DNA from 2 places in the Lysinibacillus sp. TE18511 genome. Region 1 is predicted to be linked to the other one. Evidence: riboswitches for the same ligand, from Rfam matches in the RefSeq annotation. Region 1 holds a riboswitch; the other holds the start of a gene.
What was found. A riboswitch is a leader RNA that binds a small molecule or an ion and turns the genes downstream of it on or off. The one in region 1 is predicted to bind cobalamin.
Positions count from the first base shown of each region.

Region 2: another riboswitch for cobalamin. It lies ahead of ACVWXS_RS01910 (hypothetical protein); the one in region 1 lies ahead of ACVWXS_RS07265 (FecCD family ABC transporter permease).

Region 1 covers NZ_JBSSFD010000007.1:11,777-27,511, reverse strand. The annotation lists gene argS (arginine--tRNA ligase) at 1-547, shown strand, start outside; gene ACVWXS_RS07315 (hypothetical protein) at 680-994, opposite strand; gene ACVWXS_RS07310 (hypothetical protein) at 1,033-1,179, opposite strand; gene ACVWXS_RS07305 (hypothetical protein) at 1,298-1,486, opposite strand; gene ACVWXS_RS07300 (hypothetical protein) at 1,544-1,750, opposite strand; gene ACVWXS_RS07295 (hypothetical protein) at 1,687-2,121, opposite strand; gene ACVWXS_RS07290 (hypothetical protein) at 2,078-2,224, opposite strand; gene ACVWXS_RS07285 (hypothetical protein) at 2,221-2,679, opposite strand; gene ACVWXS_RS07280 (MerR family transcriptional regulator) at 2,798-3,187, shown strand; gene ACVWXS_RS07275 (class I adenylate-forming enzyme family protein) at 3,180-4,682, shown strand; gene ACVWXS_RS07270 (acyl-CoA dehydrogenase family protein) at 4,684-6,351, shown strand; cobalamin riboswitch at 6,498-6,680, shown strand; gene ACVWXS_RS07265 (FecCD family ABC transporter permease) at 6,892-7,893, shown strand; gene ACVWXS_RS07260 (adenosylcobinamide amidohydrolase) at 7,890-9,365, shown strand; gene ACVWXS_RS07255 (cob(I)yrinic acid a,c-diamide adenosyltransferase) at 9,551-10,114, shown strand; gene ACVWXS_RS07250 (hypothetical protein) at 10,123-10,452, opposite strand; gene ACVWXS_RS07245 (heterodisulfide reductase-related iron-sulfur binding cluster) at 10,874-13,096, shown strand; gene ACVWXS_RS07240 (acetyl-CoA C-acetyltransferase) at 13,295-14,500, shown strand; gene ACVWXS_RS07235 (3-hydroxybutyryl-CoA dehydrogenase) at 14,500-15,351, shown strand; gene ACVWXS_RS07230 (acyl-CoA dehydrogenase) at 15,421-15,735, shown strand, end outside.
Region 2 covers NZ_JBSSFD010000002.1:102,096-117,830, reverse strand. The annotation lists gene ACVWXS_RS01960 (sulfite exporter TauE/SafE family protein) at 54-830, shown strand; gene ACVWXS_RS01955 (DsbA family oxidoreductase) at 844-1,548, shown strand; gene ACVWXS_RS01950 (c-type cytochrome) at 1,782-2,732, shown strand; gene ACVWXS_RS01945 (hypothetical protein) at 3,325-3,468, shown strand; gene ACVWXS_RS01940 (M23 family metallopeptidase) at 3,462-4,424, shown strand; gene ACVWXS_RS01935 (ABC1 kinase family protein) at 4,593-6,581, shown strand; gene ACVWXS_RS01930 (C40 family peptidase) at 6,927-8,126, shown strand; gene ytvI (sporulation integral membrane protein YtvI) at 8,240-9,298, opposite strand; gene ACVWXS_RS01920 (hypothetical protein) at 9,390-9,938, shown strand; gene ACVWXS_RS01915 (glutathione peroxidase) at 10,134-10,679, shown strand; cobalamin riboswitch at 10,956-11,148, shown strand; gene ACVWXS_RS01910 (hypothetical protein) at 11,315-11,857, shown strand; gene ACVWXS_RS01905 (ABC transporter substrate-binding protein) at 11,859-12,824, shown strand; gene ACVWXS_RS01900 (tyrosine-protein phosphatase) at 13,075-13,842, shown strand; gene ACVWXS_RS01895 (MATE family efflux transporter) at 13,988-15,373, shown strand; gene ACVWXS_RS01890 (putative RNA methyltransferase) at 15,373-15,735, shown strand, end outside.

The DNA of each region.
Region 1 (15,735 bases):
TTATAAAAACGGTGAGAAATTCAAGATGTCTAAACGTACAGGGAACGCTGTTACAATGCGTGAGCTTGTAGAAGAGGTAGGCCTAGACGCAGTACGTTATTTCTTCGTGAAAACTGCAGGCGATTCTCATATGGACTTTGACTTAGACCTTGCAGTATCTCAATCAAATGAAAACCCAGTGTATTATGCACAATATGCACATGCACGTATTTCATCTATTTTACGTTCAGCAAATGAGCAAGGCTTTGCTGCTTCAAGTGACAATTTAAGCTTGTTAGTTGCTGAAAAAGAGATCGATTTACTGAAAAAAGTGGGCGATTTCCCGAAAATGGTAGCCGATGCTGCGAATCACCGTACACCGCACCGTATCGCCAACTATATTCAAGAAACGGCAGCTGCATTCCACAGCTTCTATAACGCTGAAAAAGTGTTAGATGCTTCAAATAAAGAGCTAACAGAGGCGCGTTTAGCCCTTATTACGGCTGTTCGTACAACAATTGCCAACGCACTACGTTTAATCGGCGTATCTGCACCAGAAAAAATGTAATAAAAGTCTTTCTAGCCCCCGGCACGACATTGTGCCGGGGGTTTTTTGTATCTTAGGTAGCAAGAGCGGTTGAAGCGACGGAAAGAATCATTAAAGAGACGGATAGAACCGCCGAAGTCATGGATAGAACGGTCAAAGTGAGGATGGCCCCGCCAAAGTGAGGATAGAGCAGCCAAAGTCGTGGATAGGACGGTCAAAGTGATGGATAGAGCCGCCAAAGTCGTGGATAGAACGGTCAGAGTCGTGGATAGAGCCGCCAAAGTCGTGGATAGAACGGTCAAAGTCGTGGATAGAGTAGCCAAAGTCGTGGATAGAACAGGCAAAATGATGGATAGAACCGCCAAAGTGAAGGAAAGAACCACCAGAGCGACGGAACAAGCTGCCGAAGCGATGGAACAAATCATCAAAGCGACGGGACGAATCCGAAGCGATGGATAGAATCGCCAAAGTGAAGGAAAGAATCACCAGAGCGACGGAACAAATCATCAAAGCGACGGAACGAATCCTAAGCGACGGATAGAATCGCCAAAGTGAAGGAAAGAATCACCAGAGCGACGGAACAAGCCGCCGAAGCGACGGAACAAATCATCAAAGCGACGGAACGGGTCCGAAGCGACGGAAAGAATCAGCAAAGCGACCGAACGTATCCGAAGTGAAGGAAAGAATCGTCAGAGCGACGGATAGAACCGGCGAAGTGACGGAAAGAATCGTCGGAGCGACGGAAAGAATCCGAAGTGACGGAAAGAATCGTCAGAGCGACGGAAAGAACCGGCGAAGTGACGGTAAGAATCGTCGAAGCGACGGAACGCCCCGCCAGAGCGACGGAAAGAATCTGAAGTGACGGAAAGAATCGTCAGAGCGACGGAAAGAGCCGGCGAAGTGACGGAAAGAATCGCCAGGGCGACGGAAAGAATCCGAAGTGACGGATAGAACCGTCAAAGCAACGGAAAGAATCGTCGAAGCGACGGAAAGAATCCGAAGTGACGGAAAGAATCGTCAGAGCGAAGGAAAGAGCCGGCGAAGTGACGGAAAGGATCGTCGGAGCGACGGAAAGAATCCGAAGCGACGGAAAGAGCCGGCGAAGTGACGGAAAGAATCGTCGGAGCGACGGAAAGAATCCGAAGTGACGGAAAGAACCGTTAAAGCGACGGAAAGAACCGGCGAAGTGACGGAAAGAATCGTCGAAGCGACGGAACGCCCCACCAGAGCGACGGAAAGAATCCGAAGTGACGGAAAGAATCGTCAGAGCGACGGAAAGCGCCGGCGAAGCGACGGAAAGAATCGTCAGAGCGACGGAAAGAGCCGGCGAAGTGACGGAAAGAATCGCCAGGGCGACGGAAAGAATCCGAAGTGACGGAAAGAACCGTCAAAGCGACGGATAGAACCGGCGAAGTGACGGAAAGAATCGTCGAAGCGACGGAACGAATCCGAAGTGACGGAAAGAATCGCCAGAGCGACGGAACGCCCCGCCAGAGCGACGGAAAGAATCTGAAGTGACGGAAAGAATCGTTGGAGCGACGGAAAGAATCGCTAGGGCGACGGAAAGAATCCGAAGTGACGGAAAGAACCGTCAAAGCGACGGATAGAACCGGCGAAGTGATGGAAAGAATCGTCGAAGCGACGGAAAGAATCCGAAGTGACGGAAAGAATCGTCAGAGCGACGGATAGAACCGTCAAAGTGACGGAAAGAATCGTCGAAGCGACGGAAAGAATCCGAAGTGACGGAAAGAATCGTCAGAGTGACGGAAAGAGCCGGCGAAGTGACGGAAAGAATCGTCGGAGCGACGGAAAGAACCACCAGAGCGACGGAACAAGCTGCCGAAGCGACGGAACGAATCATCAAAGCGACGGAACGAATCATCAAAGCGACGGAACGAATCATCAAAGCGACGGAAAGAATCGCCAGAGCGACGGTAAGAATCTTGAAGCGTGGATAGAACCGCCAAAATGACGGATAGAACAGGCAAAATGATGGATAGAACCGCCAAAATGACGGATAGAACAGGCAAAATGATGGATAGAACCGCCAAAATGATGGATAGAACAGGCAAAATGACGGAACGAATCAACAGAGCGACGGAACGCCCCACCAAAGCGATGGATAGAACCAGCAAACTGAAGAACAGCTCCATCGAAACATCCCCATTCATCTCCTTAAATCAATAATTTTCTTAAAGATTCAGAAATCTTGTTGAAGTTTACGTTAGCGTCAATGATATACTGATGGAAAATGTGAAGGGGGAGATGAAGTTGAAGACGATTCAAGAAGTGGCTAAGCAGTTTAATGTTTCAACACGGACAATTCGTTATTATGAGGAGCTTGGGCTGCTTAATCCCAATCGTTCATCTACTAATCAACGAACCTTTTCAAAAAAAGAATTGGCGAAGCTTAAGCTTATTTTTCGGGGAAAGCGTTACGGTTTTTCACTTGAGGAGATTAAGGAGATGGTATTGCTGTTTGATTTTGACCGCACAGGCATTCAGCAATTGGAGCGTACGGTCGAATATGGGGAACAAAAAATTCAAGAAATAGATAGCAAAATAGCAGAGCTTGCACAAATGAAAAATGAGTTACAGCAATTGCAAGGTGTGTTTACTAAAAAATTAGCGACTTTAAAGGGAGAGATGTACGATGAATAGTTCGAATTTGTTAGCACGAAATGCGCGCAAGTATCCTTTGAGCGAAGCGGTTGTTTGTCAAGGCAGACGAGTGACCTATCGTGATTTGGATGAGCAAGTGACACATTTTAGTCATGCTTTATTAGAGCAAGGTGTACGACAAGGCGATAAAGTCATCATTTTTATGCCAAATGTTGTAGAGTTTGTTGTTAGCTATTTTGCAATACAGCGCATTGGAGCTATTGTCGTTCCAGTAAATGCGAAATTTACGCTGCAAGAGGTCGAATATGTAGCGCAGCATGCAGACGCTAAAGCTATTCTAGTTCATGAAGCAATTTTTGCGGCAGTCGAAAACATCACGGTCGTTCCTTTAAAAATCAAAACAGGACAAGAGCATGCTGGTTGGCTAAATTATGAAACACTTCTTCAACATACAAGCGTTCAAACAATTGATTGTCAGTTGAATGAAGATGATGTCTCGACGATTTTATATACATCGGGTACAACGGGAAAACCAAAGGGTGTGTTGTTTAGCTATCGCAATATTTTAACTGTAGCACAAATGATTGCAGTAGAAATGGAAGTAAAGCCTGAAAGCCGAATCCTTCTCATGATGCCGTTGACGCATTCAGCTCCGCTACATTTATTTTTTATGGCAGGCGTACTTGTAGGCTCAACAAATGTGCTAACACCAACATTTACACCTGATTTGTGTATTGATTCAATCGAGCAGGAAAGGACAACGCATTTCTTTGGTGCACCTGTCGCCTATTTGCTAACTGCTCAAATGCCGAGATTGCAAACAGCAGATTTATCTTCGATGAAATGGTGGATTTATGGAGGTGCGCCGTTATCACAAAACGAAATTCGCTTGATAGAAAAGGCTTTCCGAACAGCTCATTTAACTTGTGTTTATGGTTTGACGGAGGCTGGTCCAAGCGGTTCGTTATTGTTTGGTAGGGAGCATGAAACGAAGGCGGGGAGTATTGGTCAGCGTGCACCACTTGGCACGGAGCTGCGTATTATCAACGACAATGGAGAAGATGTCGGCGTTGGTGAAGTTGGAGAGATTGTGTTATTTGGTGAAGGCAATATGTTGGGCTATTACAAGGATGACATCGCAACAAAGGCTGCATTTATAGATGGTTGGCTTAAAACAGGAGATTTAGCGCGTATGGATGAGGACGGATATATTTGGATTGTTGATCGTAAAAAAGATGTTATTATTTCAGGCGGTGTTAATATTTATCCGAAGGAAATAGAAGATAGTATGTTAAGCTATGACGGGATTTTTGAGGTAGCTGTAATAGGTGTTCCGCATCCACAATGGGGAGAAACGGTGAAGGCCGTCTATGCTTCTAAAAAGGCAATTGCTGAAAATGATCTTATAAATTATTTAGAGGAGCGTCTTGCTAAATATAAAATACCACGCCTCTTTGAACAAATGGAAGCGCTACCACGAAATGCAGCAGGCAAAATATTAAAACAATCTTTGAAGGGACAAGAGGTGAGATAGCATGAAGGTTTTACAGCAGGAAGAAATGAAAACAACGAATTTTTTTAAAGATGAGGATACACTTCATAAGATTTTAGAAATGATGCTAGATCAAGAGTTTGCAGAATATGCAACACGCGAGCTAACAGATTTCGGAGGGCTCTGTGCTGGAGATATTGATGTGAGAGCGAAACATACGGATAGAGAGGGTGAACCTCGCTTACAAAGGTATAACGCATATGGTGAAGAAGTGTCAGAGGTCTGGGTTAATGATGGCTATAAAAAAACGATTGAAGAGACATACAATACCGGTATTGTTGGCTATGTGCATAAGGATATTCCGCAATTAGGTAGAAAGGGCAATTATGTGTATAGCTTTGCTCAAGGCTATTTACTGTCCCATACTGAGCCAGGCTTTTACTGTCCTGTTACTTTAACAATGGCAACGGCTTATTTACTCGATCATTATGCAAGTGATGAGGTGAAGGAGCGCTTTTTACCACATGTCTGTGCAACAGGAGATACCGAGTTATATGAGGGAGCTACATTTTTAACGGAGCGTCAAGGTGGTTCTGATGTTGGTGCGAATGTTGTAGAGGCGAGAAAAGACGGCAACCAGTATCGTTTATTTGGTGAGAAATATTTCGCATCTAACGCAGGAATGTGTGGAGTAGCGATGGTATTGGCCCGTATGGAGGGGGCACAGACAGGCTCAAAAGGCTTAACATTATTTGCGGTTCCATGGCGGAATGAGGATGGCACTGTGAACAACCTCCGCATTCGACGTTTAAAGGATAAACTTGGTGTTCGAGCAGTGCCTTCTGGTGAGGTGGAATTTGATGGCGCACTAGCTTATGTTGTCGGTGAGCCGAATAAAGGGATTTATTATATGCTGGAGGCACTTAATTTATCAAGAATTTGCAATGCTGTTGCTTCTATTGGCATTATGCGTCGCGGTTATCTAGAGGCGAAGCACTATGTAACCAATCGTCATGCATTCGGTAAGCCTTTAACGCAATATCCTATGATTCAGGATACATTAGGGAAATTTGCTGCCAAGCTTCATGTAGAAGTTGCCACTGTTTTTGATGTTATTCAGCTGTACGATAAAGTAACAAGTGGACAGGGCAATGAACAGGACATCATTATGAATCGCTTGTATATTGCGATCATGAAAAAAGAAACGGCAGAGCAAGCGGTACATTATGCTAGTGAAGCGATTGAATTGCACGGAGGGAATGGTTATATTGAGGATTTTGTTACACCTCGCTTATTAAGAGATGCACAGGTGCTGACTGTGTGGGAAGGAACTGCCAATATTTTAGCATTAGAGCTCATTCGTTTAGTAGATAAGTTTCATGCGCATGAATTATTTGTTCGTATCATGGAGGAACGTCTAGAAAAACTAGCTGACAGTCTATTAGTAGCAATTGTAGCAGAACAATTAGTAAAACTAGACTTGACTTTGCAAACATTTAGTCGTTTGGATGAAGCAACGAAAACGTTCGATGCAAAAAAGGTTGCAGAAAAAATGGCACATATATATGAAAGTGTTGTAGCAGTCGAATGGGCACATAGATTCGGCGGTAAATATGAAAAGCTAGCAGATATTTATTTAGAGAGCACATGGTCATTGCGAGAAATTGGTGCGCCAATGAAAACCGTTCAGTATTTTTTAGATATAGTCTAATAGATTAGAGTCTGGGATATAGCAAAATTTAAAAAAATCACATAAGAAAAGCGCGAGAAATCAACGTTTCTAAAATTGATTTCTTGCGCTTTTTAAGGTATTGACCAGTTTTATCCCAGCCTCTTTTTTTTTCATGTATAATTATATCAACTGAAAATTATAAAGGTTCTTTACTTATGTAAAGTGAAAAGGGAAATCGGTGTTATTCCGATGCGGTCCCGCCACTGTATGTGTGAGTTTTTTCAATCTGCGCCACTGAAAATTTCGGGAAGGCTTGAAAAAGCGAATGAAGCACGAGCCAGGAGACCTGCCTTTATAGAAAACACGTTGCGGCCTACGAGGATAGGGTGGTGGATTTTGTATACGTATTTTTGTGCAAATTTGATCCCCTCATCTTTTTTGGATGAGGGGTATTTGTTTTGTAAGATGGATGTCGATAAATTCTCAATATTAGGCGATTTCAAGCCAAAATGTATCGATCAATCAGAAGAACAAGTCGTTGAATATAGGCACAGATAGACTAAGGGGGAGAGCCTTTAAATGAGTAGAACGATTATAGCCTATGTAACAGCAATTACGCTTCTAATTATTAGCATCTGGTGTGGCGTAGCGATAGGCTCAGTTCATATTCCACTAGAAGTATTGTGGAATAAGGCGGCTGATGAGACAGCTGCCAATATTTTATGGAAAATTCGTTTACCTAGAGTCCTGTTGGCGGGACTTGTCGGAGCATCTCTTGCCATTGCAGGGGCAGCTTTTCAAGGCTTACTAAAAAATCCTTTGGCAGATCCTTATACGTTAGGTGTTTCCTCTGGTGCATCAGTTGGCGCAGTGATGACGATTTTCTTTAGTATATCAATCCCGGTAGTAGGCCATTATGCATTACCAATCTTCAGTATGATAGGTGCAATATTTACGATGGTAGCTGTCATGGGCTTTGCTAGAATAGTAGACCGCTCACTAAAAATGGAGACTCTTATTTTAACAGGGATCATCTTTAGTTCATTTTTAGGTTCCTTAATTTCCTTAATGATTGCATTATCTGGTGAGGAGCTACGACAAGTTATGGGATGGTTGCTCGGCTCAGTATCGATGCGAGGTTGGCCTTTTGTTCAAATGATTATTCCGTTTGTGATCATTGGCTCAATTATGCTTTGGACACAAAGACGCGAGTTAAATGTTTTGTTATATGGAGAGGAACGCGCGAAACATTTAGGTGTTCATGTTAAGCGTAGTAAATATATAATTTTGGTAGGCGGGTCAATGTTGACAGGAGCAGCTGTAGCAGTTTCTGGTACGATTGGTTTTGTTGGCTTAGTTGTACCCCATATGACGCGGATGCTTTGGGGTTCAGATCATCGTCATTTATTGCCATTATCATTTTTAAATGGGGCAACTTTGCTCATTATTTGTGATTTAATAGCACGAACAATTATTATGCCAAGAGAGCTACCAATTGGCGTAATTACTGCATTTATTGGGGCGCCCGTTTTTTCTTATATTTTTTATAAGCAACGTAGAAGCAAGGGGGGACGGGCATGATTGTTGTTGAACATCTTTCTGGTGGCTATGAAGATGTGCCGATCGTTCAGGATATAAGTTTTTCCGTTGAAAAAGGAAAAGTACTAGGGATTTTAGGACCGAATGGTAGTGGGAAATCCACACTATTAAAAGTAATGAGTGGCATACTGCCAGCAACTGCAGGCACTATAGTAGTAGACGGTAAAAATATTAGCGCTTATAATGCACGTGCGTTGGCAAAAAAAATGGCAGTGCTACCACAATTACATGCGAATGCCTTTTCAAACAGTGTACGTGAGGCGGTATCACTTGGACGTTATCCCCATCAAACAGGCTTCTTTTCAAGTTGGACTGAACGAGATGAACAAGCAATCCAACATGCAATGCTGCAAACAGGTGTGAAACGTTATGAACAGACATCGATGGAATTTTTGTCAGGCGGGGAACAACAAAGAGTTTTTGTAGCCCAGGCTCTTGCCCAAACGGCGGAAATATTACTGCTAGATGAGCCAACGAACCATCTAGATATTGCCCATCAACGTCAAATTTTAGATATGGTACGAAAGGAAGCAATTGAATGCGGTTTAACCGTTATTATGGTACTACATGATATGAATTTAGCTTCCCTTTATTGTGATGAATTATTACTAATGGAAGGCGGAAGGATGCGAGCATTTGGAGCGCCACATGAAGTATTAATTGCTTCGCAAATTGAAGACGTCTATCATGCGCGAGTAGCAACTTATGCACATCCTGAAATTCCAAAGCCTCAAATTACAATGATGCCAGCCTCAGTCGAACATCAGCAACGTGCTGTCATCAAAAACGAAAATTTTACTGTTACGGAGCATTACATTCAGCTTCAATCAGAGTTGCCGTTAAAAACGGTTTCCTCAGCTGTACATAATCCAGGTATTGGTTGGTATGATTGCTTATTAAATCGCTCTGTACCAATAGATTATGTCATTAGTGATGTAAAGAAAGAGGTCGCTGAATTTTTACAAAAGGAGCATTTTTCACCTACCGGTACAGTCGTTATGTTAACAGCTGTTCCGACAAATCTTGTAGCTATAAATGAATTTAAAGCTTCCTTTGGTAGCATATTTGTTGCTGTTACAGCTGGAGTCGGCAATGCCGTTGATGTGTCACGTGCTCATGAAAGACAAGATGAACCATATATTGGTACTATAAATACATGGGTCATCATAAATGGTTGTTTATCAGAAGAAGCATTTTTCCAAGCAATGATGACAGCTAATGAGGCGAAAACAAAGGCATTGCAGTCAGAAGGTATTCGTGATGAGCTTAGTGGTACGATTGCAACAGGTACTGCTACCGATAGTTTATTAATTGCAGCGACACAAAAAGGGGAAGAGATGCAGTATGGTGGTCCAATTACAGCTGTAGGCAAGTTAATTGGTAAAGGTGTTTTTGAAACAACGGTGCAGGCAATAAAAAATTATCTTCATTCAGCAGAAACATCTGCTGAATGAAGATAATGCCTCCGGCGGATGTCACGGATTTTCAAAGGAATGAATATAAGGATGTTAGCCTAAAACCTTCGCATCCTGCGAAAACGGCTAACTGACCTGCGTCGTGCAGGCCTGGGCACAATTCAAAATCCGGACGCAATTACGCCAAGGCGAAATTGATAAAATAATTTTAGGAGATGAGAGAAATGAAGCTTTACACGAAAACAGGCGATACGGGGAAAACTAGTCTTATAGGTGGACGTGTCGACAAAGATAGCTTGCGCGTAGAGACATACGGGGCAATTGATGAGTTGAATTCTTTTATTGGCAAGGCAGTAAGTGAATTAGATCGTGAGCTATTCAAGGATATTCTAATTGATTTAGAAACGATTCAGCACGAACTTTTTGATGCAGGCGGCGACCTCGCTAATGTCATGAAGGAACGTCATTATAAGCTTGCAGAGCAGCCAATTGAAGTGTTAGAATCTCGGATTGATGCATTGTCAGATGAAGCGCCACCATTACAGCGCTTTATTTTACCAGGTGGTGCACCAGCAGCTGCAACCTTACACATTGCTCGCACAGTAGCGCGTCGAGCAGAGCGACAAATGGTAACGCTTATGAAGGAAATTGAAGACGTACCGACAATTGTGCAAAAGTATTTAAACCGTCTATCCGACTATTTATTTGCAGCTGCACGAGTTGTTAATTTTAGACTTAAAGTTGCGGATGTTGAATATATTCGAAGCGGTAATGTCTTTAAAAAATAGCCTGAAATTTATTTATGGCAAATTACGCTCATTAGCAAAACGTGTAGTTGATTTCCGTTCCGACTGGGCGCTTTGTTGCTGACGCTTCGCTTTCGCACAGATAAAACATTTGCCGCTGACGCTTCGCTTTCGCGCAGAGCAGAGCTTCCTGGGGGCGTCCGATGAGCCGCTTCGCTGCAGGGTCTCGGGGCAACAAATGTTTTCTGTGCGAAAGCGTAGTGCAAACGCAGCGTCAGCAACAGGATGTTGGTCACGAAGGCGTTATCACAGGGCGTGATGGTTTTAGCCTTCGTTCCTCTATCGCTGATCCCCGAGGAGTCGCCCAGTCTCCACTCCAATCAACTTATTTACATGGCATAGTTTTTATACAAATGTCATCTTAAACTTTTATTGAAAGAGCATATTAGTTTTAAAAAGAAACAGCTATTTTAAAATTTAGCGCATTGAAAAAGTCGATTTGTCATCAAAAACATGATGCAAATCGGCTTTTTTGATTTTCTATACCCAACAAAAAATAGATTTATAATATAAAAAAATGAAATTCTTTAGCTGTTTCATGTCCTTTTAAAAATTCAGGGTGGCTTTTTTTCTTGTAAAATGTAAGAATATAAAATTATCAGAAATATTTCCGTTTTATGTTGACTGAATGCTCACTCATTTATTAGAATAGGAATATAATGATGACGTACATTTACGTATGAGCTAGCGAATTCACCACAAAGAGAGAAAATTACGACAAACTAAAGGGGGGGACCAACCATGAGTCCATTAGTAATTGCAAATATTGTTCTAACAGTCGTGGTTGTGCTTTATGCAGGAGGATTGTTCTTCTATCTGTTAAAAACACGTTATAAGTTTGTGCAATTGGGGAAAAAAGTTGAGTTTGATGAAAGTGTCAAAGAACGTATTCGTTATATTATGGTCAATGTATTTGGCCAAAATAAACTATTAAAAGATCCAAAGAGTGGTTTAATTCACGTCATGTTCTTCTATGGATTTTTAATGGTGCAGCTAGGCGCTATTGATTTAATTTGGAAGGGGTTAGTACCTGGATCACATCTGCCACTTGGCATTTTCTATAGTGTCTTTACATTCTTCCAAGAGCTTGTGGTATTAATGATTTTAGTGGCGGTCGTGTGGGCATTTTACCGTCGCTATGTAGAAAAGCTAGTACGTCTAAAACGAGGCTGGAAAAATGGTCTTGTCTTAATTTTCATTGGTGGGTTAATGTTATCAACATTGCTTGCAAATGGTATGGGGTTAATTTGGCATGGTGAAGAACTAAGTTATACAGAGCCGGTTGCTTCTGGCATTGCAGCTATATTTAGCTTCCTACCAGCATCAGTAGCAGCTGTTGTTTTCTACGTGATGTGGTGGGCGCATTTATTAATTTTATTAACATTCTTAGTGTATGTACCACAATCGAAGCACTTCCACTTGATTGTAAGTCCAATCAATGTGTACATGAATCGTTTAGATCGTACAGGTACTCTAACACCAATCGACTTTGAAGCATTAGAAAATGCTGAAGATGAAGAGGATATTCCGGCAATTGGTGTTGGACGTATTCAAGACTTTACACAAAAACAAATGCTAGATTTATATTCTTGTGTAGAGTGTGGACGCTGTACAAATATGTGTCCAGCATCAGGAACAGGGAAAATGCTATCGCCGATGGATTTAATCGTGAAGCTGCGTGATCATTTAACGTTTACTGGTGCTGTTGTGACAAAGCAAAAACCTTGGGTACCTTATCAATTCTTTGCTAATACAAAGGGGAATCAGTTAGCGATGGCAGCTGGTGCTGAAGGCGCAGTCATTGAAGATATCTACAGCCCTTCTTTAATCGGCGATGTCATTACAGAAGAGGAGATTTGGGCATGTACGACTTGTCGTAACTGTGAAGATCAATGTCCTGTTATGAATGAGCATGTCGATAAAATTATTGACTTACGCCGTTACTTAACAATGACTGAAGGGAAAGTAAACCCTGATGCACAACGCGCGATGACAAACATCGAACGTCAAGGCAATCCTTGGGGCTTGAACCGTAAAGAAAAAGAAAATTGGCGTGACCTAGATCCAACAATTCATATTCCGACAGTGAAAGAGCTGAAAAAATCAGGCGAGGAAATGGAATATTTATTCTGGGTAGGCTCAATGGGTGCATTTGATAACCGCTCACAAAAAATTGCATTAGCATTCTGTCGCCTATTAAACGAGGCTGGCGTAAAGTTTGCGATTTTAGGAAATAAAGAGAAAAACTCAGGGGATACTCCTCGTCGTTTAGGAAATGAGTTTTTATTCCAAGAGCTTGCTACAGCGAATATTGATGAATTCGAGAAAAACGACGTAAAGAAAATTGTTACAATCGATCCGCATGCTTACAATATCTTTAAAAATGAATATCAAGACTTTGGCTGGAAGGGCGAGGTTTATCACCATACCGAGCTATTGAACGAATTGATTGATGAAAATCGTCTAGCGTTAAATTACGAAGTTCATGAAACAATTGTTTTCCACGATTCTTGTTATTTAGGCCGTTATAACGATGTCTATGATGCGCCACGAGAAATACTACGTGGTATTCCAGGTGTTAAGCTTGTGGAAATGGAGCGTAATCGCGAGACAGCAATGTGCTGTGGCGCAGGTGGCGGATTAATGTGGATGGAAGAGCATGTCGGCAACCGTATTAACGTAGCAAGAACAGAGCAAGCTTTAGCAACGGACGCATCAGTAATTTCTTCTGGATGTCCTTACTGTTTAACAATGCTTGAAGATGGCACAAAGGCAAAAGAGGTTGAGGATTCAATCGGTACATTCGATGTTGCAGAGTTATTAGAGCGTTCTGTGTTTGGTGAAAAGGTGAAAGCTGTTGAAATTTCAGTTGAAGAGGCAGCAGATGTAATGGCTGAAGAAGTAGTAGCTTCTGTAGAAAGTGTCGAACAAGACAAGAATGCAGAAACTAACGCAGAAAAATGATAGTTATTGCAGAAATATTTTAGTTATCTGAAAAATATAAATTGCACAATAAATAATTGTTTTGTAGAATAAGATTAAATGGAAATGGGAGTTGAAGTTGATACTCCCATTTTTCATCGCAAGAGGTCGAGCGAGCGTTCAGTCAACAAAAATGCTCTGATACTTCTTCTAGAACGTAAAACAAAAGGGGTGTTTTACTTGAATAGAGCTGTAATTTTAGCAGGAGCAAGAACTGCATTTGGTAAGTTTGGAGGTTCACTATCAGCATTAAACGCAAGTGATTTAGGTGCAATCGCCATAAAAGGGGCACTTGAGAAAGCGAAAATTTCGCCTGATGAAGTGGATGAAGTGATTTTAGGTTCTGTTTTACAAGGGGGACAGGGCCAAATTCCTTCAAGGCAAGCTGCAATAAAAGCAAATTTACCAATAGCGGTGAAAACAGAAACGATTAACAAGGTTTGTGCATCAGGAATGCGTGCTATAACACTAGCCGATCAGCTAATTCGATTAGGGGACGAAGAAGTGATTATCGCGGGTGGTATGGAGTCAATGTCCAATGCACCGTATTATCTACAAAATGGTCGAACAGGCTTACGCATGGGCGATTCAACAATGGTGGATGGCATGCTATATGATGGCTTAACATGTGCCTTTGATAAGGCAAGACCACATATGGGAATCTACGGTAATACGACAGCGAACGAATTTTCTTTAAGCCGTGAGGAGCAGGATGCATGGTCTGTTCGTAGCCATGAACGTGCACTTGCAGCAATTGACAAAGGTTATTTTGCTGAGGAAGTTGTGCCTGTGGAAATTCCGCAACGTAAGGGAGAACCGCTTCAAGTCGATACAGATGAGGCACCAAGAGCGGGTACATCAATGGAGGTACTGGCAAAGCTCAAGCCAGCCTTTGACAAGGACGGAACGATAACAGCAGGTAACGCACCTGGCGTTAACGACGGTGCATGTGCCTTAGTAGTAATGAGTGAGGAACGTGCAACGCGTGAAGGTAGAGAGCCACTTGCGGTTATTATCGGCCATGAAGAGCTTGCTATTGAGCCAGAAAACTTCCCACAAACACCAGGGCTTGTTATTAACAAATTACTGAAAAAGACGGGTAAATCATTAGCGGACATTGATGTCATCGAAATCAATGAAGCCTTTGCGGCAGTAGCTCTAGTGAGCAAGCAACTGGCAGATTTAGATGCTGAAAAGGTCAATGTGAACGGCGGTGCAGTTGCATTAGGTCATCCAATTGGAGCATCTGGAGCACGCATTATTTTAACACTTGCACATGAATTAAAACGTCGTGGCGGTGGTATCGGAATTGCTGCTATCTGCTCAGGTGGAGGGCAAGGCGATGCGATTATGATCGAAGTACCGAAAACAGGGGGACACGAATGATGGGAATTCAAAAGGTAATGGTTATTGGTGCTGGACAAATGGGCTCTGGCATTGCACAAGTTTGTGCACAAGCTGGCTATGATGTCAAATTGAACGATATGAAACAAGAATTTTTCGAGCGCGGTTTAGGCGTGATGACGAAAAACCTGACACGTGATGTCGAAAAGGGTCGTAAAACTGAGGATGAGAAGGCGGCTATTCTAGGTCGCATTAGTATGTCACTAGATTTACAGGATGCTAGTGATGTAGATATTATCATCGAGGCCGCAGTGGAAAATATGGAAGTGAAGCAATCCATCTTTAAGCAAATTGATCAGATTGCACCAGCACATGCCATTTTAGCTACGAATACATCATCTTTACCAATTACGGAAATTGCAGCTGTCACAAATCGTCCAGAGCAAGTGATCGGTATGCACTTTATGAATCCGGTACCTGTGATGAAGCTAGTAGAGATTATTAGAGGATTGGCCACAAGCGATGAAGTCTACAAAGCTGTTGAAGACATGACAGTAAAATTATCGAAAACACCAGTGGAAGTAAATGACTTCCCGGGCTTTATTTCAAATCGTATTTTACTACCTATGATCAATGAAGCAATCTATGCACTGTATGAGGGTGTAGCATCGAAGGAAGCCATTGATGATGTGATGAAGCTCGGTATGAATCATCCAATGGGACCTTTAACTTTAGCGGACTTTATTGGTCTTGATACATGTCTATCCATAATGGAGATTTTACATGAGGGCCTAGGTGATAGTAAGTACAGACCTTGTCCATTGCTTCGTAAATATGTAGCAGCAGGCTGGTTAGGTAAAAAATCTGGAAGAGGCTTTTACGTTTACGAATAATCCTATGGGGATGGGGCGATTCAAGCGAAATGGAATGTTACGAGACAACATTTAGGGGTGACATAATAGATGCATTTACGATTTACAGATGAACAAATAATGATGCGAGATATGGTCCGAAGTTTTGCTCAGGAAAAGATTGAACCGTGGGTAGAGCGTATGGAAGCAGGGGAGTTTCCACGTGAGCTCCTTGCGCAAATGGGAGAATTAGGTTTAATGGGGATAACAACCCCAGAAGAATTAGGCGGCTCTGCGATGGATTTTACATCGTACATAATTGCTATAAATGAACTATCGAAAGTTAGTGCAGTAATGGGTGTTATTTTATCTGTGCATACTTCGGTTGGAACAAACCCTATTATATATTTTGGCAACGATGAACAG
Region 2 (15,735 bases), on a different contig from region 1:
CCTCCTTTCATTTGATATTGGTAGGGATGAGTGGCTAGAAAGAAGGAAAAAAGATGGATTTAGCATGGGTCATTACAATATTTTTGATTGGCTTTGTGGGTTCATATGTATCGGGAATGCTAGGGATTGGCGGGGCGATTATAAAATATCCAATGTTATTATATATCCCGCCTTTATTTGGTTTTGCTGCATTTTCGGCACATGAGGTATCAGGTATTAGTGCAGTAGAAGTATTTTTTGCTTCTATTGCTGGGGTATGGGCATATCGAAAAGGTGGCTATTTAAATAAATCACTGATTATTTATATGGGTGGTGCCATATTAGTAGGAAGCTTCGTTGGTAGTTATGGCTCCAAATTTTTATCAGAAGCGGGGGTTAACGTCGTTTATGGTGTGTTGGCATTGATTGCCGCGGTGATGATGTTTATTCCTAAGAAGCAAATTGACGACAAGCCGTTGGATGAAGTGACGTTCAATAAGCCAATAGCGGCCATATTAGCGTTTATTGTTGGTATTGGGTCGGGGATTGTTGGGGCAGCTGGTGGCTTCTTGTTAGTACCTATAATGCTAGTGATATTAGGGATACCAACACGTATGACAATCGCTACAAGCCTTGCTATTACCTTTATATCCTCAATAGGTGGGACAATTGGAAAATTGATGACGGGTCAAGTTGATTACTATCCTGCATTCATTATGATTGTAGCTAGCTTAATAGCAGCCCCATTAGGTGCAAAAGCAGGCAAAAAATTAAATACAAAAGTTTTACAAGGCAGTTTAGCGGTGCTTATTTTAGCAACGGCCATTAAAATTTGGATGGATATATTGTAGGGGGTTGTAGTAAATGAAAATTGAGGTTTTCTCGGATTTTACATGTCCGTTCTGCTACATTGGCAAACGAGAATTAGAACGTGCTATTGACATAGCAGGTTATACAGGGCAAGTAGAAATTGAATACAAAGCATATCAAATTGGTTTAGATACGCCTAAGCAAAATGCGCCAACTTTATATGAGAGTATGGCTGTAAAATATGATTCAACTTTAGAAGAAGTAAAGGAACTAACTGAGGGTATAGCAAAGCGTGCTGAAGAGGTTGGGTTACATTACAATTTTCAAAATATGAAAACAGCGCATACTGAAAAAGCTCATCGATTGGCAAAGTGGACAAAGCAGTTTGACAAAGAGGGAGCTTATACAGAAGCGCTTATGAGTGGCTATTTTACAGAAGGAAAAGAATTAAATGAGGATACATTTTTATTAACGGTCATAAAAGATTTAGACTTAGATGTTGAAATAGCGAAGAGTGTTCTTTCATCAAAGGACTTCAGTGAAGATTTAGATAAGGATCGATATGATGCCCGACAGCTAGGTGTACAAAGTGTACCGTTCTTTGTTTTTGAAAATCGTTACGGAATTAAAGGGGCGGAGCCGAATGAGGTTTTCGTACGAACTTTGCATCAAGCGGCAGAGATAGCGGGTATTCGGCCGGTATTAAAGATGGTAGGCGGCGGTGAAGCTACTTGTGCTGATGGTGAATGTAAATTATAAAGGAATTCTAAAATGCCGGGTACGATGCTGTGCTCGGCATTTTTGGAGGAAATTATACATACTGCAACAGGTATTAAGTTGTGTTTATTGTGTTATATAACAATAATTACTACAAAATTTATCCATTTTTATCATCTGAATGGTTCTATTTGCGCGAGGTGTGAGGAAAATCACATCGAAAAATATGCTGTTTTGCTAAAATGTAGGTGATTATACAAAGGGGGGTATTGTAGATGAAACCTATAGTAGCAGGAGTAGCGGGGACAGTATTATTAGCAGGTACACTTTTTGTAGGGGCAGTCATTAGTGATAAAATTTTAGGTGATGCTAACGGAGAAAGCAAAGAAGCCGCAGAACAGACAAAAATACCAACAACAGCAGCTGCTCAGTCAGCTGTCTATGCACCGCCGAGTATTGAAGAAGTACCAGATGGACCTATGAAAGAAACGATATTAAATGGCTATGAGCTTGTCAATAATACACATGTTGCTGCAGATGAATATGTTGGGAATCAATTGTCTTGCACAAGCTGTCATGCAGGAGCAGGCAATGATGAGCAAGCTGCGTCATTAGTTGGTGTTACAGCGAATTATCCGCAATATATTGCACGATCAGGAGATGTTGTAACGATTGAAGAGCGTATTAATGGTTGTATGGTTCGTAGTATGAACGGTAAAAAATTTGACATGAACAGCGAAGAGTTAGAAGCTATGGTCTCATACTTCACCTATATTTCAGAAGGTGTACCTATTGGAGCGGAGCGTGAATGGGCAGGTACAAGTACTATGAAAAACGTTCCTATACCGGACGTAACGAACGGTGAAGAGTTATATGCCCAGTCTTGTATTACTTGCCATGCAGTTGATGGTTCAGGTACTGGTGCTAATACAGGTCCGGCATTATGGGGTGAAAATTCATTTAATGATGGAGCGGGTATGGCACGTATGTCAAAAATGGCTGGCTACATTAAAACCAATATGCCAATTGGAGCAGCTGGAACTTTGACAGATCAAGATGCCGCTGATTTAGCAGCCTATATTTTATCGCAGGATCGACCTGAATGGGCTAATCATGATAAAGATTGGCCAAACGGTGGACGTCCAAATGATATTATGAATAAAGAAAAACGGGAACAAGTTAAAAATGGCACAATAGATTGGGAGAAGGTCCTTTCAACAAATTAAAGGATGCTGTGAACTGACAGAACTTCTTACAAGCTATATCGAAAATTAAAGAAATGAATACAATGATTAACGGTACAGTGCTAGTGTCCACTTAAAAACCTGTCAATGCTTAATACCTTTAGATAATTTTTGTCTAAAGGTATTTTTTTATTGCTTACTACACCTACGTCTGAGGTCTTATGGGCATCTTATCCTTAAATTGATATATTTAGAATGATCACCGAAAGTTGTGTATAGCATTTGCTAAAACGTATGCCTTTTATCTTCATTCAGTAGAAGACTCCTACCTCTGAAGGTAGTGAGATAAATACGGATGTGGTTCCCTGTCAATAGGTTCCATACCCCCTACTGAATGAAGATAAAGCCTCCGGCGGATGTCACGGATTTTCAAAGGAATGAATTGTGCGAGCACAATTCAAAATCCGGACGCAATTACGCCAAGGCGAAATTGATATAAGTTGATTGGAGTGGAGACTGGGCGACTCCTTGGGGATCAGCGAAAGAGGAACGAAGGCTAAGAGCATCACGTCCTGTGATAACGCCTTCGTGACCTACATCGTGTAGGCCCGAGACCCTGGAGCGAGCAACGCGAGTGAAGCGGCTCATCGGACGCCCCCAGGAAGCTTTGCTCTGTGCGAAAGCGAAGCGTCAGCAAATGTTTTATCTGTGCGAAAGCGTAGCGACAGCAACAACAAAGCGCTCAGTCGGAACGGAAATCAACCACATGTTATGGTGATGAGCCTAAATTTAGTAAATAGAATTGTTGATAAAGATTTTGACATAGGGAGGAACGAGTTTATTTTTAAAAAATTGTTGCGGAAGTATGGTTATACAAATGGTGTGTTAATAGCGCTTATTTTATTATTATGGATCAGTGCTTTTTTTATTGGTGGTATTTTCGGTGTATATTCATGGACAATACTTAAATTAATTTTACCAGTAGTAGGAGCTATAGGATTGATGATTAATTTTGTCATGTTAATCATATTAATTGTTAAAAAGCAAAGAAGTGTTAAGTGGTTTATGAATATAGTGATAAACATCATATTCATCTTTCCAATTTTAATGACTATGAATATTATTCTTTGTGCTTATCCGAACACTATTGAACGTACTCAACCATCTATAACTGTAGGTTGGCCTTTAACTGAAGAAACTGTTGTTGGGTGGGGTGGTAATCATGTTAAAGATAATTTACCTCATGCAGTATGGGCATCAGAGAGATGGGCCTATGATTTAGTAATGGAGCCTTATAACATTAACAGTGATAGCAATGAGGATTACGGAATATGGAATAAGGAAATTAATGCACCGGTTTCTGGAATTGTTGTTGCTGTTTCAAATGATGAAGCTGACATTACACCAGGGACAGAAGATTTTACGTCGATAGAAGGGAATTATGTGTACATAAAGATAAAAGAAACAGGCACTTATCTTTTACTTAATCATTTGAAAAAAGATAGCGTCACTGTTGAAGTGGGAGATACTGTAGAGCCAGGAGATGTCATTGGGCGTGTTGGGAATAGCGGTTCATCCTCAGAACCTCATTTACATATCCATCATCAAAGACAAGATCCGACTAAAGTTATTCACCCTGTCTTAGCAGAAGGACTGCCTCTATTTTTTGAAGATATAGATGGTGATTCAATGCCGAAAAAAGATGCAATTATAAAGCCGCAAACCGATGAATGACACAGTAAGTAACAAGAGTGATTAATTTTTTGTAAAAACAGATATTTAAAATACAGAATCCATTTTGAGAGATCTTTTTTCAAAATGGATTCGTTTTATATTAAAAGAAGTACAGATCGTAATTTGTTATACTAGCAGTATTAGGAAGTAGCATCGGAGGTGACGCTGTTGATTTTTTTGAAATTTTTAATCCAAATCATTGCCGTATCAGGGATTATTTATTTTGTAAGTGGTCGATTAATTGGCTCAAATATCAATTTTGTTCGTAGGGTTCTTTCTGTAGTTATTAGTGTGACGCTGACATCCTTTGTCTACTGGTATTCTTATTTGCGCCATACAGATTTTTTATCTGAAACAGTGATGCAAACGGTGACAGAGGTCAGTACACTTATTTGGCTTGGTAGCATGCTGCTAATTTCTATGCTGCTCTACCTTGTTTTTGAGCTTTTTGACCCAAGTGGTATTACAGCTGGGGAACGTCGTAATGACCAAAAAAATTTATTGTTGCGCCTTCGTAGCTACTGGCGACAACAAAAGCGCTTACGACAGGTGTTAAAAATAGCTGTGACAAATGGTGTTGTGCAAACGATTAAATACGCAAGACAACGAGAAAATGAAAAGGAGCTTGCGATTGCTTTAAGGTCTACTTTGGAGCAATGCGGTGGGATATTTATTAAATTTGGTCAGGTGCTTTCTACACGTAAGGAACTGTTTTCACCTATCTTTATTGACGAATTGGAGAGGCTGCAGCATCGTGTGAAGCCTTTACCGTCAGAGCAGGTAACTCAAATTTTAGAAGGTTCACTTCCTAAGCCGGTGAATGAGATATTTGCAAGTTTTCAAATGGAGCCTATTGCGGCAGCGTCTATTGGACAAGTACATAAGGCGCGATTAAAGAATTATGATGAAGTCGTGGTGAAGCTACTGCGACCAGAGATAAAGGGGATCATGCGAGACGACCTTGAGATTTTGGAGGAATTTTCTAATTGGCTAACAAGCAAGTCTACATGGGCTGAATCGCTGGGCTTTCGAGAACTTGCTAGAGGATTTGCAGATGGATTACGCGAGGAAATTCATTTAGATATAGAGGTTCGGAATACATTGCAAGTGACTAATGCCCTTGCTAAAAGCGATTATAAGGTGCGTATTCCTAAAATCTATACAGCATATTGTGATGAAAATATTATTGTCATGGAATACGTACGGGGGAAAAGTGTTGCAGATGGTGCGGCTGTTTTTAATAGTTTAGAAATTGATCGTAGGCAGTTTGCGCGTACTGTTTTATATTCCTTCTTTGAGCAGATGCTTTTTTCGGGTATATTTCATGCAGACCCACATCCGGGAAATATTCATATTGATGAGAAGGATGGTACACCAATCCTCCTTGATTTTGGGGCTGTTGGTCGTTTGGGGGCTACACAACAAGAGGGCTTAAAGCTATTTTTAATGGGGATTCAGCTAAATGATTCAAATATTTTATATGATGGTCTAACACTATTGGTTGAAAATGCTGATCATGCAGAGCGTGCAAAGATGGAGCAAGCCATTGATCAAATTTTGTTGAAAATTTCTTACGTGGATCGAATTCCAACAGAAGAATTAATACATGCGTTATTTACGGTTGTCCGTGATTTCGGTCTTGCTTTCTATCCCGCAGTAGGTTTAGCGTTACGATCATTAGTAACATTGGATGGGACATTACGTGTAATTGATTCGCGTTTTGATATTTTTATGGAAGCGAAAGATTTTTCATCCACGTATATGCGGGCATCTCTCCTAAAGCCATTTAAAGAACCGATGGCAACAAAGGAACGCTTGCAAGAAGAACTATCAATGCTTATTCCGACATTACGCAAAATGCCAAGACGGGTTGATCAGCTTATTCAACGAGTAGAGAGCGGAAAAATTATTTTACATCACGATGTTTTTTCGGATGAGCATAATGCTCGTTTTATTACAAATCTGTTTTCCCGTTTGGTCTTACTTCTCGTTGGTATTACCTTTGGCATTATTTCTGTAGCACTTTTAGCAATCTCACAATTTATTCACGATTCATACGCCGTTTACTTAAATACAGCTGCATACATAGGTTTATTTTTGTGTGCTATTCTGTTAGTTCGGCTTTCTATTCAAGCGTTACGTTCTATGAAGCAATAGGTAGGGGAGATGTTCCCTTACCTTTTTTTATGTTCAAAACGTTGTCGAGAAATATTACAAAAACATTACAAATTAGTGAGTGAATCTAATAGGAAAGTAGCTGAAAATGATATTTTGTAGAAAGAAACGGTATTTTGTAGAATATTTTAGATTTTACACGAATGTTACAAATATATTTCGAGTTTTACTAAACGATTAAATAGGTGTGAAATAGTATAAAAGTTGTGCTGATAATGCTAAACTTTAAAAGGCTAATATAAATATAAGAAATTACAAAATAAATCGTTCAATTGATTACATTAAAACTCCAAGAGCGAAATTGACTAATGAAGGGAAAGAAGTAACGTGGGTAAGCGCAATAAATGGCGTAAGTCGATGGTGCTAGCATTAGCGCTAGCTGGTGGCTTATTATTTAACACAGTTCAACCGACAGAAGTGCACGCAGAAGAAACATCTCAACAAATGATTGATAAGAAAGCTAAAATAGATACAGAAGTTAAAAAGCTACAAGAAGAATTAACAAATTTACAAAAAGAGATCGATGAAAAAGTAAAAGTATTTAACAAAGTACAAACAGATATTAAAGACGTTGATGCAGATATTACAGAAACTGAAAAGCGTATTGAGCAACGTTCAAAAATTTTAAGTGAGCGTATGGCTGCGTATCAAGCGCAAGATGACACTGTGGGTGTTTACTTAAATGTTGTTCTTGAATCAAAAAGCTTTGCAGATTTAATGGACCGTGTCGTAGCGGTAAAAACATTAATGGATGCCGACCAAGAATTAGTAGATCAACAAGAAGCAGATAAGGCTAACTTAGAGAAACAAAAAGCAACTTTAGATGAAAAACAAAAAGAGCTTCAAAAGCAATTCCAAGAGCTTCAACAAAAGGAAAGCGAAATGGAAGTAAAAAAAGCTGAAAACGAAGCAAAATCTCTTGCATTAAAGGCAGAAATTGCAACGAAACAAGAAGAAGAACGTTTAGAAGAAGAACGTAAAAAAGCAGAGGAAGAAGCAGCTCGTTTACGTGCACTTCAAGCAGTTACTCCAGTTGTACAAGCAACAAACAGCAATGCTAGCAATGACAGCAATGCTAACAATGACAACAACGGTAACAATGGTAACAATGATAACAAAGGTAACAAAGGTAATTCACAAAAAGTCGTTGTTGGGTCTGGCTCAGGTACTGCATCTTCAGGTGATGCTATTTCCACTGCGAAACAATTCCTAGGCACTAGCTATGTTTGGGGCGGCAACAACCCATCGACAGGATTTGACTGCTCAGGTCTTGTACAATGGTCTTACAAGCAAGCAGGTGTATCTTTACCGCGTACAGCATCACAACAATATTCAGCAACACAACGTATTTCAGCAAGCGAAGCACGTGTAGGTGACTTAGTATTCTTCAGCTATGGTTCAGGCGTAGCGCATGTAGGTATTTACTTAGGTAACAACACGATGATTGATGCTCAAAATAAAGGTGTTGTCATTGAATCACTTGATTGGTGGAATCAATATTTAGTAGGCTTCGGTCGTATTCAATAAGCCTTACATTATATAGACGATTGAAATGACAAAAAGGTCATCTTTGTAAAGAAAAAATACAAAGATGACCTTTTTTTGTTTGAGGATGATTGAATTGATGTTTAGATAAAATGCTATATTTTAAAATTCAGCTTGATAATACCTGTTTCTTTTAATGCAATAAAGAAAATAATGACAAAAGGTCCTGCGAGTAAACCGATCACACCAAATAACTGAAGACCAATAAACATGGCAATTAATGTAGGTAAAGTTGATAAACCGATATGGTGACCCATTAATTTAGGCTCGACTACTCGACGAATAATGAGTAAAATAGCAGCTAGGATGAATAATTTTACAGCTATAGATATATTTCCTACTAATAGGTGATAAAGCCCCCATGGTGCCAAAATAATAATAGAACCGAGAAAAGGAATAATATCAATTAGCCATATAATAATTGTCATCGTTATTGCGTATTTTGGTTGGATTAGTAACAGCCCAATAAGTGTGACGCCCCCGATAATAAAGCTAACGAGTAAATGTGCCTTCATATAGCCGAAAATAGCATCCTTTAAACGATTCGCGACGATTTTCAATTTATTTGCAGTGCTAGGCTTTAAATATTTATAGGTGATCTGTTTTAACTTGGGTAAATCTAACATAAATAAAAATAGAGCAATCGTATAAACAAGAAGACTGATAAATAGGCTTGGGATTTCAGCAAAGAAGGCTGTAACTTTAGTATAATTAAAAAAGTTTAAAAAAGATTCTTCGATTTTCTTTATGAAATCCATTGTTGTATTTTGAAGCGAGGCACTTACTTCAGGAGGGAAGTCTTCTGTGTATTTAGAAATGTTTTCTTGCATACTAAGCCACATTTCTGATAGTTTTGAAATATAATAGGGAGCTTGCTTTGAAATTGAAATTATTTGCGACATAAGTTGTGTAATAGTAAAATAGCAAATGATGGAAATTAAAATAACGCTCACTATATAAATAAACGCAACTGCAATTTTTCGAGACATTTTCCATCGCCGTTTAAAGAACATAACAATTGGCTCTAAAAAAAATGCAGTAACACCAGCTAATATAACGGGAACGGAAACTGGGATAATAAAATATGCAGCTACAATTAAAGTAATAATCATAATCATTCTAAAAATCAGTTTCCTAGAATTAATTTTATTCATAAACTCACCTTCTTTGCGCAAAGTAAGTTTAGTGTACCATAAAACATAAAAATATTATTACGGTCTGAAACAATAAAGGTAGGGATGAATCATGGAAAAAGGGATTATGCAACTTTTTAGTAATTTAACAGAACGTGACCGCGATATTCAATATGAATCTTTCGAAGAATTGATGAAAATAATGCAGGAACCAGTTGATTGGACATATGCAGTTTGGGAACAACTTATTCAGGCTCTTACATACAAAAATGGGCATGTTCGTGCAAGCGCGGCACAATTTTTATGCGCATTGGCAGCAAAAAGTGATCCAGAAGAGAGAGTATTAGAGGATTTCTTAAAGATTTGGGCAGTGACGTATGATGAAAAAACAGAAACGGCGAGACTTACTTTGCAGGCAATTTGGAAAATAGGTTTAGCGGGGCAGGTACAAAGAGATTTAGTCGTTTCATATTTGGCAAAAAGATTTCAAACATGCTTAGACGAAAAGCAACCGGCATTAATGCGCTATGATATTATTGTATCTTTTAAAAAGCTATTTGATGAAACGAAAGACCCGAAGCTATTAAAAATTGCGGAGCGTTTAATTGCGGAAGAAAAAGATGTTAAATACAAAAAGAAATATATGAAAGCCATCCATTAAAGACGTGGAATGGCTATTTTTTTTGTGAAAATTCTTTCGTTAATAGAGAAATAGTTTATAATATATCAGGCGTGCTGAGTAGGAAAATATAGGTTTATTATTGACCGATAATAGGATTTTTTGTGCTAACGTATGCCTATTTTTAAGGCCCATCACCACACCTGACAAATAGGAAAAAATAAAAGGAGTTAAACAATGAGCATTTATAATTATTTAGTCAAGAAGCCAAACGGTGAGATATTATCAATGGAAACTTATCGAGGAAAAACGCTGTTAATCGTTAATACAGCAAACAAGTGCCGTTTTACATATCAATTTGAAGACTTACAAAAAATGTATGATAAATATGGGAAGGATAATTTTGTCGTTTTAGGTTTTCCTTGTGATCAATTCGATAATCAAAATCCTGAGGATGGCGAACAAACTACTCACCTTTGTAAAATCAACTATGGTGTAACATTCCCAATTTTTGAACTGGTGCAGGTAAATGGAGATACGACACACCCATTATTCAATTATTTAAAGCACGAGATAGATTATCGCGAATTTGGCAAGGCAAGTATGCAGGAAAAAATGTTAGCGGAAGCAATTATCCAAATTGCGCCTAGTTTTTTAGACGGTCGTAATATTCGCTGGAACTTTACGAAATTTTTAATAGATACAAATGGTAAGACAGTTGCCCGCTTTGAACCTACAGATTCACAGCTAGATGTTGAGCAAGCTATTGAAAAAATTTTATAAAACTTTGAATCAATACTAGAATCTGTTCTTGATTAAAGAAGTATGCTGATGATAGCACCTAGTGTGGAGGGAGGATACGTTTGCAGAGAGCGTTCCCTCGCAGAATGTGCAGTCAAGTTGAAGAGCCATAACTATAAATCTCTTGAATATAGATTAGAGAATCATTTTGTATAGCTATGTAGAAATAGGCTTACTATTGTTCGTATTCATGTGTTTTCCGTTCATTTCAAAGCTATTTTTTCCTATCAATATGTGTTAAACTGCTTTACAAGTGAATTATTCTTGCAAAATAAAGGTGTTAACAAGCATAATTGGGAATTCGGTGAAAGACCGAAGCTGTTTCCGCAACTGTAAGTACAGGAATCATAAAAGATATACCACTGTCGGAATATCGGATGGGAAAGTTTTTATGACTCATGACATGATTGGATGTACAAGCCAGGAGACCGACCTTTATTTGAACGTATAGATACTCTTCGGAAGCTAGGAGGATATGCGGCAAATACATAGGCTTTGTCGTGTCTATGCGACACTATTTATGCTATTTTCGTCGTCCCTTAGGAGTAGGGTCGACGTTTTTTTATGTATACTCACTTTTAGTAAGAATTTTTCACGAAGGAAAGCGGGGACTAGATTTGAAAAAAGATGCACGTTATTCTTGCTATCCATTTATGCGTGAAAAGGCATCAACAGTAGATTTTGAAATTCGAACAGATAGTCTTACAACACATATGGGTGTCGCTTTAGTAGCAGTAAATAAAGAGACAGTAAGGGTAGTGGCAGATGATTTATTAGCTATTTTGCCAATGGCTTACCATGTAAATGGCTCCGTCCGAGGGAAATTAGCAGTAACTGAAGATGATTTAGCGTGGCTTAGTGTTCGTTATGATTTTTATGTTAGTCATGTGAAAGATGAGATTCAGAATTTTGTATTACCGCAAGGAACAGAGGCTGCTGCTGCATTACATGTATGTCGTAGTGAGGCGAAAAAATCATACCGTATTCTACACAAAGTTTCTGAGGAACGGGAAGTACCAGCTATTCTATTTGATTATTTAGGATTACTAGCCAATATATTTTTTGTTATGGCTGTCTATATGAATCAGCGCGCTGGTATTGCTGAAATACCGTTTATTAGTAAGTCATACCCAATGAAAAAGAAAAAGGAGAATCAATGAAATGAAGAAATTGTTTAATCTACAATGGCTTTCTGTATTAATGTTAGCACTCGTATTAGTAGGCTGCGGCACAAAAGAGGATGCTAACAAAGACACTGTTTCTAAGGACGAGCAACAAACTGAGAGCACAAGCTATAAAGTTACGGATGATCGTGGTGTAGAAGTAGCGTTTGATGCAGTACCGAAAACTATTGTTTCATTACAACCAAGTAATACAGAAATTTTATTTGCTCTAGGCGTTGGCGATAAAATCGTTGGTGCAACTGAGTATGATACGTATCCAGAAGAAGCACAAAAAATTGAGCGCGTTTCTGATTCTACAAAATTCAATAGTGAGCGTATTTTAGCGTTAAAGCCAGATGTCGTTATTGCCTATATAACTGGTGGTGATGATGATGAAAACTTAAATGCGCTAAAAACTCTTGAAGATGTAGGAATTAAAGTTTTTGCCATCAAATCGGCTGCTTCATTTGATGATGTTTACGGGGATATCCAACAAATTGCATCTGTCATGGGGATTGAAGATAAAGGCGAAAAGTTAAATGAAGATATTAAAGCTAAAATTGCGGAAGTCCAGGCAAAAGTCAAAGATGTAAAAGAACCAAAAAATATTTACTTAGAAATTGGTCCAAAGCCAGACATCTATACAGCTGGTTCTGGTACATTCCAACAAGAGATTTTAAATGCTGCAAATGTGAAAAATGTATTTGCTGACGTTCAAAGCTGGGCAAAGGTATCTGAGGAAGATGTCATCGCGAAAAATCCAGAAGTCATTTTAACAACAGTAGGCTATGTAGAAAACTCAGTGGGAGAAATTCTTGCACGTGATGGATGGAATTCAATCACAGCCATTCAAAACAAAGCGGTTTATTATATAGATACTGATATTTCAAACCGTCCAGGTCCACGTATTGGTGAAGCTGTTGAGCTAGTAGCAAAAGCAGCATATCCTGAGTTATTTAAATAAACTATATTGAAAAGTATTTTAGAGCTGTCCTTTATCAAGGGCAGCTTTTTTGATGTTGGGTGAATCTAATGATAGTTGCTCGGTTGGGGAGGTAAAGTGCTCAGGTGGATGAAGAAGTGCTCGGATATTACCTTACATCACTCAGCTTGAGACTAGCTGATGACATTTCCTAGTGCGAAAATTGGTATTATAGCGAATTGTTATATAGAATATAAATAAGAATGTTTATTAACAGAGGGAGGTGCAGTGAATGAAACAGTTTGATATGAAGATTATTCCGTTTGAGGCTGTTCATAATTTTCGTGATATGGGTGGATATAAGACGAGAGATGGGCGTTCTGTAAAGAATGGCTTGTTTTATCGTTCAGCCGCGCTTGGCAAAATGACGAAAGCAGATAAGGAGCTTTTTGGAACGCTAGGTGTGAAAACAATTTTTGATTATCGCGACAACCATGAGGCACAAAATAACCCTAATCCGATTTTCCCGCAAGCTAAATATATTCAAATTCCAGCAAAGGGCAATCATGCTTTTGAGATGCCTACAAACGCTGGAAGAAATGATTTTTACAAGGTTGTAAATCCAGAGATGTTCCGAGAATTTTATGCACAAATGCCTTTTAATAATGCTTCGTTTAAGGAGTTAATGGTAACGATTCAAAACCCTGAAAATTTAGGGCTTGTACATCATTGTGCGGTAGGAAAGGATCGAACAGGTATCGGTGGTGCACTTATTTTGCTCGCTTTAGATGTACCTGAGGAAACAATCATGGAGGACTATTTAGATACAAATATACATTTACGGTCCTTGGTAGAACAGATGGCTCAGGCAATTCAGCAGGATTACAATGATCGAGAATTACAGCAATTTTATGCATTAATGTCTGCCCGTGAGGATTATTTACAGGCGGCATTTGATGCGATGGATAACCGATTTGGCTCAAAGACAGCATTTTTAGAGCAAGAATTTGGTCTAACAAAAGAAAAGCGTGCGCAATTACAGGCGCATTGCTTAACTTGATAGGAAACCCTTTCACACGGTCGTGAAAGGGATTTTTTTGTGAAGTGTTAATCTTTTTGATAATTAATACTAAAACTCTTTACAGCCTAATAATCTATGATAAGATACTATTATTTTATGACGCGTACAGGAGAAGTGAAACGTATTGGCAGATCCAATAAGAGAAAGTGTGAGAAAAGAGACTAACAAGTTAAGTTTGTTTCATTTAACGTGGCCGATATTTTTAGAAGTATTTTTATTTATGTTGATGGGACTAGCCGATACTTTTATGCTCAGTGCTCTATCAGATAATGCTGTATCAGGGGTTGGTGCTGCCAATCAATATATTCATATTGCCATTTTAATACTTGAAGTAGTTGGTAATGGTGCTTCTATTGTTGTGTCGCAATATTTAGGCTCAAGGCGTTTTTTGGAAGCTGCGAAGATATCCGCTTTAGCAGTAACGATGAATTTGATCGTTGGACTAGTGATGAGTATTTTATTTTTCTTCTTTTCAAGTCATTTAATGACGATGATGAACTTGCAGGGGGAAGTGCTTCAATACGCACAAAGCTATTTAGTGATTATCGGAAGTTTTATTTTTTTACAGGCAATTATAAATGCGTTAGCAGCGATTATCCGTGTACATGGTAGGACAAAGCAAACGATGTATGTATCACTAGGTATGAATGTGCTGCATGTTGTATTAAATTACGGTTTAATCTTTGGTAACTTAGGATTACCGGAGCTAGGTGTAAAAGGTGCAGCTATTTCCTCAGTTATAAGTCGTGGATTAGCAGTTCTTGTGTTTTTCTGGCTGTTGTATCAAGTCTTGGAAGTCAGGTTGAAGCTAGATTATTATTTCGAGTATTCAAAGGAATATGTTCGAAAAATATTAAATATAGGCTTGCCGTCTGCATTTGAACAAGTTCTTTATCAGTTTTGTCAGATTGTCTTCCTATATTATGCAACGTACTTAGGCCCAGAGACGCTTGCAGCAAGACAATACGCCATGAATATTTCGATGTTTACGTATTTGTTTGCGATTGCAATCGGTACAGGAACAGCTATTATTATTGGACGTTATGTTGGTGCTGGTAAAAAGGATGAAGCTTATCATCAGCTTTGGTTAAGTGTGCGTGCAGCTTTTATCTTTACGATCATTATGGTTGCAGTTGTGACAATATTCCGGAAACAGCTTATGCACGTTTTTACTGATAATCCAGAGGTAATAGCCATCGGAGCATCTGTGCTAGCATTAAGTATTCTGCTTGAGACAGGCCGTACGATGAATATTGTGGTTATTAACTCTTTGCGTGCCTCAGGGGATGCGAGATTTCCAGTGAAAATTGGTTTTTTATCGATGGTTTGTATGAGCCTTCCACTCGGTTACTTGTTTGTTTTTGTTTTAGATTGGGGCTTAGTAGGTATTTGGCTCGCGATTTCGGCAGATGAATGGATACGAGCGATTATTGTATACTTTAGATGGAGAAGTCGTAAGTGGGAGCGTTTCGCACTTGTTTCACCTACAGAACAGAAGGAGGTAAATTAATGGGGGCACTTTCAAAAAGAGCTGCAGGGGCAGCCTTAATGGATGAAAATATAACGCTTTTCGCTTGTCCGATATGTCAGGAGTCAATTGGTGTTTTTGAACAGGGGAGACTAGTATGTTCCTCAAATCATTCATTTGATATTGCCAAGCAGGGCTATATCAATATGCTGACACATGGTGCTATTTCTAAGTACAGTAAAGAACTCTTTGAATCTCGAAAAGCGGTTATTGATAGTGGGATCTATGATTTAGTAGAAGATAAAATTGGAGAGCTAATTGCTAATGCAGAAACCGTGCTTGATACAGGGTGTGGTGAAGGTTCACATTTAGCACGTATTATGGCGAAGAAACAAGGGATTGGC